DNA from 3 places in the Bacillus halotolerans genome. Region 3 is predicted to be linked to each of the others. Evidence: riboswitches for the same ligand, from Rfam matches in the RefSeq annotation. Region 3 holds a riboswitch; each other region holds the start of a gene.
What was found. A riboswitch is a leader RNA that binds a small molecule or an ion and turns the genes downstream of it on or off. The one in region 3 is predicted to bind cyclic di-AMP.
Positions count from the first base shown of each region.

Region 1: another riboswitch for cyclic di-AMP. It lies ahead of DIC78_RS07685 (dicarboxylate/amino acid:cation symporter); the one in region 3 lies ahead of ktrA (potassium uptake protein KtrA).
Region 2: another riboswitch for cyclic di-AMP. It lies ahead of kimA (potassium transporter KimA); the one in region 3 lies ahead of ktrA (potassium uptake protein KtrA).

Region 1 is NZ_CP029364.1:1,505,860-1,509,140, reverse strand. It holds gene DIC78_RS07690 (AI-2E family transporter) at 1-988, shown strand, start outside; cyclic di-AMP (ydaO/yuaA leader) riboswitch at 1,038-1,169, shown strand; gene DIC78_RS07685 (dicarboxylate/amino acid:cation symporter) at 1,242-2,480, shown strand; gene DIC78_RS07680 (ABC transporter ATP-binding protein) at 2,571-3,281, shown strand, end outside.
Region 2 is NZ_CP029364.1:1,523,728-1,527,008, forward strand. It holds gene kimA (potassium transporter KimA) at 1-1,220, opposite strand, end outside; cyclic di-AMP (ydaO/yuaA leader) riboswitch at 1,411-1,555, opposite strand; gene DIC78_RS07780 (cellulose biosynthesis cyclic di-GMP-binding regulatory protein BcsB) at 1,692-3,281, opposite strand, start outside.
Region 3 is NZ_CP029364.1:3,112,672-3,115,952, forward strand. It holds gene ktrB (Ktr system potassium transporter KtrB) at 1-783, opposite strand, end outside; gene ktrA (potassium uptake protein KtrA) at 790-1,458, opposite strand; cyclic di-AMP (ydaO/yuaA leader) riboswitch at 1,530-1,679, opposite strand; gene bslA (biofilm surface layer hydrophobin BslA) at 1,831-2,376, opposite strand; gene cudC (transcriptional regulator GbsR) at 2,584-3,126, opposite strand.

The sequences.
Region 1 (3,281 bases), 1.6 Mb from region 3:
AACTGGTGTGTTATATCTATTTAAGAGCATGATCAACTTAATATTGCTGACCTTCATTTTCACATTTCTTATGGATCGTTTGGAGCTTGTCGTCCGGCAATTTTTAAGCCGGTTCTTCCGCGTGAGCCAGCGGGTTGTCATTACGTTTCTCTACATTTTGCTGGCCGTGCTGCTTACAGTCGGAGGGTTTGTGTTTTATCCGGTCGTTGCCGCACAGATTCAGCAGCTGATCAAGCAGATTAAACATATTGCGTATCATCCAAGCAGCATTCCTTTCTTTGATGAGATCACAAGTGTTTTCGGAGATATTAATATTAGTTCGTATGTCAAAGAGGGTTTCAATGTACTATATACGTATCTGGCCGATATCAGCACATTCGGCTTGCAGATCGTGATGGCGCTCATTCTCAGCATGTTCTTCTTATTTGAGAAAAAACGGCTGTCTGAATTTATGGAGCAGTTTAAAACGAGCAAGCTTGCTGTTTTTTATAATGAGATTGCTTTTTTCGGAGGTAAATTCGCGAGAACATTCGGCAAGGTGCTTGAGGCACAATTTATCATTGCGCTCGTGAACTGCATACTGACTTTTATTGCACTCTGGATTATGCACTTCCCTCAGCTGTTGGGGCTGTCCATCATGGTTTTCTTTCTCGGATTGATCCCGGTAGCAGGCGTTGTCATCTCCCTGATTCCGCTTAGTATTATTGCATACAGCACAGGCGGCGGAATGTATGTGCTTTACATTGTGCTTGTCATTTTCGCCATTCATGCGATTGAGACATATTTCCTCAATCCGAAGCTGATGTCAGCGAAAACAGAGCTGCCGATCTTTTTCACATTTACAGTCCTGATTTTTTCTGAACACTTTCTCGGCATTTGGGGCTTAATTATCGGGATTCCGATCTTTGTATTTCTCCTTGATATTCTTGATGTAACCAACAAGGAAAATAGGCCTAAAAGACCTCGAGAGAAAAGTAACAAAAAATAGTTTACAAAATTGGATATTTTCTGTATAAATAAAACTACATCATACAAAAGTAAGCCACACGCTTAATCCTTTTTAAAAGGAGTGGGGGACCCAATCGTTTGGGGTTCATTTTTCATCTGAAAAACGGACATCTCTTCGTCCGAACCCGGCAGCTAACCTCATCAGCGTGAAGAGAGAATCCTGTGGTTTTATGATACAGCCAAAGCCCGCGGGAGTCTCTCGCGGGCTTTTTTTCAAAAAAGGAGGAATGCGGATGAAACTGGCAAGAAAGATCATCATTGCATTGGTACTGGGTGCCGTCACGGGGATTATTCTTAATGTAACATCACCTGAATTATTTGAAAATTTGAATAAGTTTGTATTCGGGCCTCTTGGCACCATCTTTTTAAATCTCATTAAAATGCTTGTCGTACCGATTGTTTTTTTCTCTCTTACATTAGGAGTTGCCGGGCTTGGCGATCCTAAAAAGCTTGGCAGAATCGGTGTGAAGGCCATTTCTTATTTTCTCATCACGACAGCGGTGGCGATTACGATCGGGCTTATACTGGCGCTTGTCATTAAGCCGGGTGAGTTCGGCACTTATGATGTCTCATCCGCTAAATTCGAGGCAGAAGAAGCGCCGAGTGTTGCTGACACACTTCTGAACATGATTCCGGCCAATCCCGTTCAAGCGATGACCGAAGGAAATATGCTCCAGATTATCGTGTTTTCCATTTTTGTCGGACTCGGGATTACGATGCTAGGCAAAAAAGCGGATATGCTTTTGAAAGTCGTGGAGCAGGGCAATGAACTGATGATGTATCTGGTCAACCTGGTCATGAAGTTTGCGCCATACGGCACGTTTGGTCTCATTGCGACAGCTATCGGCAGCCAGGGATTCAGTGCAATAAAAGCGATGGGGCTGTACATGATTGTTGTTACACTGTCTCTTGTCATACATGCAATCGTCACATACGGTTCAACAGTGGCTCTTTTAGCAAAAAGAAATCCGATTACATTCTTTAAAGATTTCTCAGAAGTTATGGTCGTTGCGTTCAGTACCTCAAGCAGCAATGCAACGCTTCCGGTATCAATGGATGTAGCCCAGAAAAAACTAAAAGTGCCTGAGCCGATCAGCAGCTTCGTTCAGCCGCTCGGGGCGACGATTAACATGGACGGGACAGCCATTATGCAAGGGGTGGCCACCATCTTCATTGCACAGGTATTCGGACATGATCTTACATTTACGCAATTGCTGATGGTGATATTGACGGCTGTATTAGCAAGTGTGGGAACTGCGGGTGTTCCGGGAGTCGGTTTGATTATGCTCGCCATGGTGCTTCAATCAGTCGGCTTGCCTGTTGAGGGTATCGGATTGATCCTCGGAATAGACCGCTTGCTCGATATGCTTCGCACAGTGGTCAACACAACAGGAGACGCGGCCTGTGCCGTCATCATTACAGAAACAGAAAAGAACAAACAGCCGGAGCAAGCACCGACTCTATCGGTTTAACCAAACATTTGGAAGCAACAAATGCTATAATACAAACAGTGCCTATTTTTAGGCACTGTTTATTTTTGTCGAAAAAAGGAGGAAGGCTTTATGGCTGAGCCGATTTTACATATTGAAGGCCTTGATAAAAAAATAGGGTCTAAACAGATTTTAAAACAGATCAGCATGGACGTCAGGCAGGGAGAGATTATCGGTCTTCTCGGTCCGAACGGTTCCGGAAAAACGACACTCATCCGCATCATCGTCGGACTGTTAAAACAAAACAGCGGAAGCGTGGCCATCAACGGATTCAAGCATGATACTGAGTTCGAACAAGCGATGGAAGCTGTCGGCGCGATTGTGGAAAACCCTGAGTTTTACCCGTACCTGTCAGGCTGGGAAAACCTCAAACACTTTGCAAATATGCACAAAAAGATAACTGATGAAAGACTGGACGAAGTGGTGGAAAGAGTCGGGCTGACATCAGCGATTGATGATAAAGTGAAAACCTACTCCCTCGGCATGCGCCAGCGTCTCGGCATTGCTCAGGCGATTCTTCACCGGCCGAAGCTTCTCATTTTAGATGAGCCGACAAACGGTCTTGATCCTGCCGGTATGAAGGATTTTCGCGATCATATTAAGGAGCTCGCTGAAGAGGAAGGAACAGCGGTTTTATTCGCTACTCATTTATTGCGTGAAGTTGAAGACCTGTGTGACCGTGTGATCATCATACAAAAAGGCGAGATCAAAGCAGAAGTAAGCCTGAATGGAGCCGGTCAGAAAACGGAGAAAGCCGTTATAGAAGTGCAGCCGGCGGAAAAA
Region 2 (3,281 bases), 1.6 Mb from region 3:
TTTCCAATCCAGCCTTTTGGTTTTTGTTTGATCCATTTGATGCACATCCCTGTTTGTGAAAGGGTAAATGGAATAAACACACCGACCGCGTATAGCGGGATTAAGTGCTCCGTCAGCCCTCCAAATAACAGAATCAGCACAATTGAGGCAACACCTAAAAAGATAATCCCGTTTGAGAAGCCTAAGCGGTCGCCTCTTACTGTAAACATGCGCGGCATGTATTGGTCTCTCGCCAAGTTGAAGGCAAGCTGCGGGAAGGCTGAAAAGCCCGTATTCGCCGCAAGGACCAAAATTAACGATGTCACACCCTGAATGACATAGTAGAACACATTTCTGCCGAAGGTATCCGATGCGATTTGTGAAATGACCGTTTCATTCGGTTTCGGAGCCGTCCCGTAACCGTATGCAAGTACCGTAATGCCGGCAAACAGAACCGCAAGCAAGATCCCCATCATAGCCAACGTTCTCGCCGCGTTTCGCGCAGGCGGGTTTTTGAAGGCTGGAATCGCGTTGGAGATCGCTTCAACTCCGGTGAGCGCGGAACAGCCGGATGAAAAAGCCTTAAGCAGCAAAAACAGCGTAATGCCGGCTACCGGTGTGCCGATCGGTGTATGATGGACTGGCTGATCAATTTGTCCTGTCATAAGCTTAAAAAGACCGACGGCAATCAGGATGAAAAGCGCCGCCACAAACAGATAGACCGGGTAAGCAAGAATCGATGCTGATTCTGACAGCCCCCGCAGATTTAAAATCATAATCACTAAAACAAGTAAAACAGCAATCGGTATATGATAATCATGCAGTGCCGGGAACGCCGACGTGATGGCGTCCGTCCCTGCGGAAATACTTACTGCTACAGTTAATATATAATCGACAAGCAATGAACCGCCTGCAATCAGCCCGGGCTTTTCGCCGAGGTTTTCTTTTGATACAACATACGCCCCGCCGCCCTGCGGATAAGCGTAAATAATTTGCCTGTATGAGAGAATCAGCGCGAGCAGCAAAATGAGTACGCCGACCGCTATCGGAATGGAATACCAAAATGCAGCAGCGCTTACCGCCGCCAATATGATAAGAATTTGTTCCGTTCCGTAAGCGACAGATGATAAAGCATCTGAGGAGAGCATGGCAAGCGCCTTTAATTTCGTCAGTTTTTGTTCTCCTGCGGCTTGTGATTTTAACGGTTTCCCAATCAAAAAACGTTTGATTGAATGATACATCGATGTCTTCCCCTTTTAATTTCATTTTTCATTAAAACAATAAAACATCCGCATCTGTTCTCACATTTTGTAATAGTCCCTTTCTGCTATGATGTCTCTGTATGCGATTTACATCCTGAAAATTGAACAGCAAAAAACACAGAGGCAAACGGATGCCCCTGTGCCTTAACATCGAACACAGGTTTCATTCATCTCCTCTCATGAACGCTTACGAGGTTAGCTGACGGATTCGGGCATATGAGAGTTTGCCCTACCTAAAAAGGATTCACCCCGAGCGGCAAAATGCCGCTAAAATGGGTCCCCCGCTCTGTTTACAGATTAAGCGATTTGTTTTCTAAAAGAGATCATACTCCCGTTTACGTATGTTGTAAAGAGGCTTATCGGCCGGGAGAAAAAAATAAAATGACAGGTTCCACAAATGGAAAATTTAAACCAAAAACAAAAAAACAGAGGCTGATAACAGCCTCTGCCTTATTCTCTGTCTGTCTTTCTCTTTCTTCGTCTAACGGTTACCCAAATGAAGGCTGCCGCAATTACCATCATGAGAGCCAGCACGCCGATATACAGCAGTTGTTGCCCATGATCTTGTGCTGTTTTTTCTGTTTCAGAACTGTTTGTTTCCGATTTGAGCTGCTGGTGGTTTGTAAACACCTGCTGGCTGTTTGTTTCATTGATGACGGTCGCCGTGTCATCATTGCTGTTCAAAAAGCTGATGATTTCTTTTGTGACGGCCGCGCCATTTCCTTTCAGCGGCGCAAAAACAGCCATCGTATAATTTGAATCCCATAAAGACGCTTGGGTAAATGCCACTTGTTTCGTCGTCTCGTTCAGCATTTCAAAGCCCGACACGTCAAACGAGCCGTTTTTCGCTTGAGGCACGAGCAGATCAGAAGATTTCTCTTTCAAAAGAGAGAACTGGCTAATGCCGCCGATGAAAATTAAGTTCCGGCCTTTCGCGTCCTCCGCTTTAACTTCAGATGCTTTCCTTACTGTGAAAGATTGCTGGGCTTCGCTTCCAAAGGAATCAGTAACGAGAGAAAGCTCCTTAAGCTTGGATTTGCTCACGCTGTCAGGTAGCACAATCAGTGTTGTCTGTTCCTGATTTCCGGCGTATGGAAGCGGCCATTCTTGAAAATCGGCTGACGGAGATGTGCCTTTGATCGTGTAAGACAATGTGCTGCTTTTATCAATGAAGACCCATTTCTCTTCGTCCGTTGTGTTGCAAGGGTTGTTTTCCTTTAAGCCCGTGGTGATAAACTGTATATCAATGTAGCGGTTTTTCTGCAGCAGCTCAGGGTCTACTTTCAGCGTGACATGATAGTATCCGTTTTTATCTTCTTTCCCTAATTCATCAAGGCGAACTGAATGCGGCTGACCGTTGATGAGGACCTTCAGCTCTGCTGCTTGAGAGGCTGAACCGCTTTCTGCCGCGGCTGCTTGAATCGTTTCCGATTTCTTTAGTTTAAGCGACAGCTTGGCTGATTGATTTTGGTCTATCATCGCAGAAGCCGGATAAAAATAATGTGCTGAAGATGTTTTGTCAGCTCCGATTGTCATATCTTCTGCCCCGAATTTCTCAAGGGTCAGCTTATTGCTTACCTGCTTTTCAGCCTTCTGAAGCTTGCCAATTGAAAGTGTTTCCCCGCTTAGCTGGCCGGTGTAAGTCTGATCGGCGATGGCGCTGATTTTTTCTGAGAGCACATCATCAGATGCCGCTTGTGCAAACAGAACCGGCTGCTGCTTGCCCTGTGCTTTCAGCACGCGCTCCGCAAGCAGAAGTTTTTCTCCTTTTGCCTGTAAGCCGGCTTGTTTGATCAGCTTCTTCACCTTGCCGTTCCAATGCTTATCCACTCCGATGAAAATGGTCGGCTTGTCGATTTGCTTCACTTCAGATTCCTTCACAAACGAAATGCTGACACTGCTGTCCGCAGTTTTCAGGTATCCTTCTGTCTTGACAGCCGCTTCAATTTCTGCCGAGCTCGGGTTATCCGGAATGACAATAGCAGTCTCTTCCGCTGTATTTCCCGATTGGGCAAATGGGTATGGGTAATGTTCAAGTGA
Region 3 (3,281 bases):
ATGCAAGGAACCAAGCGTGCCGGGGTTGCTGTACTCTAAAATAAAGATAATCAGTGTGGCAGCAATATTCAAAACGAACGTTCCCGCTAGCATCAGTTTTGTATGTAATGAAAAGGCTTTGAAACGCCGATTTTTCAGGATGTCAAATAGCACCGTAAACCCGATGCCCCCTGTGATAAATAAGATAGTAATGACAAGATTGACTGCAGGATCACCAACGTAGCTCATTAAATTATCCGGCCATAAAGAAAAACCGGCATTGTTAAAAGCCGATATTGCATGAAACACGCTGGCAAACAATCCGGATGCCCAGCCATACTGGGGCACAAGCCGGATGGATAAGATCAGGGCGGCGATCAATTCGATACTGATTGAAAATAGAAACAGGACTTTGACAAGGCCTATCACGCCGCCGATTGTCGGCTGGTTTAAGGCTTCCCGGACCAGCATTCGTTCTTTCAATCCGATTTTTTTTCCTAAAATCATGACGATCAGAACAGCAAATGTCATAAAGCCAAGCCCGCCGACTTGAATCAGACCCATGATGACAGTTTGCCCGAACACCGTAAATTCTGTCCCAGTGTCAACAACTGCAAGCCCGGTAACAGTTGTAGCAGAAGCCGCTGTAAAAAGGGCATCTATCCATGACAACGGCTTCGCAGTAGAAATCGGGAGCTTTAACAAAAGAGAGCCAATAATAATAGTAAGAAAAAAACCAATCGCAAGCACTTGCGGGGGAGAAAAACGAACCCACTTGATTACAGTTTCCTTATGAAGTCCCACCTTTGTCTACATCCCTTCGTTTTCGAAGCGTTTAATATCCTTTTTGTGACCCATCATCACCAGGCAGTCTTGTTCGTAAATCACCTCTTCCGGTGCAGGAGAAAGGCGAACATCTCCATTATGTTTAATTGCCAGGATGGTACATCCGTACTTCGCTCTAACATTCAGATCATGAATGGATTTGGAATTCAGCTTTCGTGTTGCCAGCAGCTCAACAATACTGTAATCATCAGATAAGTCGATATAATTCAAGACATTTTCATCAGAGAGACTTTGTGCGATTTTGACGCCCATATCCTTTTCCGGATGAATAATGCGGTCGGCGCCGATTTTTTCCAGCACCTTATGGTGATAATAATTTTGAGCTTTCACCCAAATATTTGGAATGTGAAGCTCTTTTAATAGCAAAGTGGTCAGTGTGCTGGCTTGAATATTAGCCCCTATAGCCACGACCACATATTCAAAATTACGAATTCCCAGTGAAAGCAATTCGTTTTCTTCAGTGGCATTGGCAATGACCGCATGGGTTGCGTAGGAAGCGAAGGCATTGACCTTTTCTTCGTTAATATCAATAGCAAGGACCTCATGGCCCATTCTGTGCAGCTCTTTGCAAATGCTTCCGCCGAACCGTCCAAGCCCGATTACTGCAAATTGCTTGTTTTTTATTCTTCCCAATGTTCAAGACTCCCTTAATAAAATTAGCGTTTTGAAGTAAAAAAGACCATTACAAAGAATGGTCAAAATAGACCTCCTCTCTGTATACGCCTACGAGGTTAGCTGTCGGATTAGGGATTCAGAGTACCCCTTCTTACTAAGTAAGATTCACCCCAAGGCCGTTTTGTGAAACAGCCAATCATTGGTTTCCCCGTTCGTGTTTGATTAAGCGGTAAAAGAGACTTTATGAAATTGAACACTCAAGAATTTACTCCTGTTTCTAGTGTTTGTCAATTTAAATTTAATACAAGTGAAAAGGTAACTGGAAATAGAGGGAAAAGGGAGAGGAAAAGGAGTCAAAAAAAAGACCGGCGTTAAGCCGGCCCTCTGTGATTATTTACAGCCGCATGGCTGAGTCGGAGGTGTGCTGCGCTTAGCCACTTCGATGCTGGCTTCCGCGTAAAATTTATTTCCGATGCTCAGTGATTTGTTCTCTGCACGGAAAGTATATGTACCAGCGGCAGGAAGCGTTTTGTTATTCAGTTTTAACTTGAATTCACCAGCGCCTAATAAATCAAGAGCCAGAGGTACCCTTACTGTTTTACCGTTATTGAGGATCTGTGTTTCGCGCAATGCATTTCCGTTCATCGTATCTTTTGTATTTGCTGTAAATCCGCTTGGCAATGTAAATTCCATCACGCCAAGGCTGAGAAGCGTGTTTGGACGGTATGTCAATTCGATATCAGAGAAAGACCATTCTGTTTTGCTCGCTCCTTTAATTGTTGCAAACAATGAAGCTGTTGATTGGGCTCTCATCGTAGACTCAGTATGAGCAGAAGATGACTTAGATTCAGCTGCAAAAGAAGCTGAAGGTGCAGAAACGAGTAAACCGAGACTTAATACACTGATGGCCAAAGAAGATAATAACTTGCGTTTCATAACAAAAATTCCCCCTAATAAGTGATAAAGATTAAAGGCCTGCCTCTGCTTTCCACCTCCTCTTAAAGGCCAAATACAAATTTTACCTACATAAAATTACCATCAAATAAAATGGAAGTAAATGGGGTGTTTTTCCCGTATTTTTCAAATTTGTAGTAAATATAGCGGAAAAACAAAAAAACGTCCGGTTTTCCAGACGTTTTTCGATTATTTTGTTTCAATTGGTATAAATTTAAAGATCTCTCCGCTCTGCACCGATTCAGCGAGACGTTTCAGCCAATCGTAGTAGGCTTTAGAACTTTCCAGCTGCTCGTATAAACGCTGCGCTTCATTCTTCGTTTCCTCATTGAGTTCTTCCTTATGCAATATCTCTTGTAAATCAGCCTGAGCCTCCTCAATTGCTGATACATTCACCTGAACTTCCCGTTCCCATTTTGGCGGAAAGAAATTTGTGAAAAATTTAAAGAAATCTTTTTCGGCTACAAATGTGTGCTTACGGATGCCTCGGTGAAATGTCTTTTTCACGACATTTAAATCCTGAAGCTTTTTGACACCTGTGCTCATGCTGGGCTTGCTCATTTGCAGCTCCTCCCGCATTTCGTCAAGCGTCATCTCGTCCCGCATGTACATCGTTCCATATAATATCCCGACACTTCGGGTAATTCCGTAAAGATCCATTGTTTCAGCAATGGAGTCAATAACAAGATCCCGTGCCTGTTCTATAGCTGCAAATTCTGGATTTTCATCCATACTGACCCTCTTTTCCTTTAGAAAATTAAATTTGTTAAGTCATTTCTTTATGTTCTTTATCTTAACGAAACCTAGAGAAAAGTCAAAATGAAAATCACAATTAGGGCTTTGACAGTTTAAAAACCATATGTTAGATTAAGGTTGTTAAAAACATT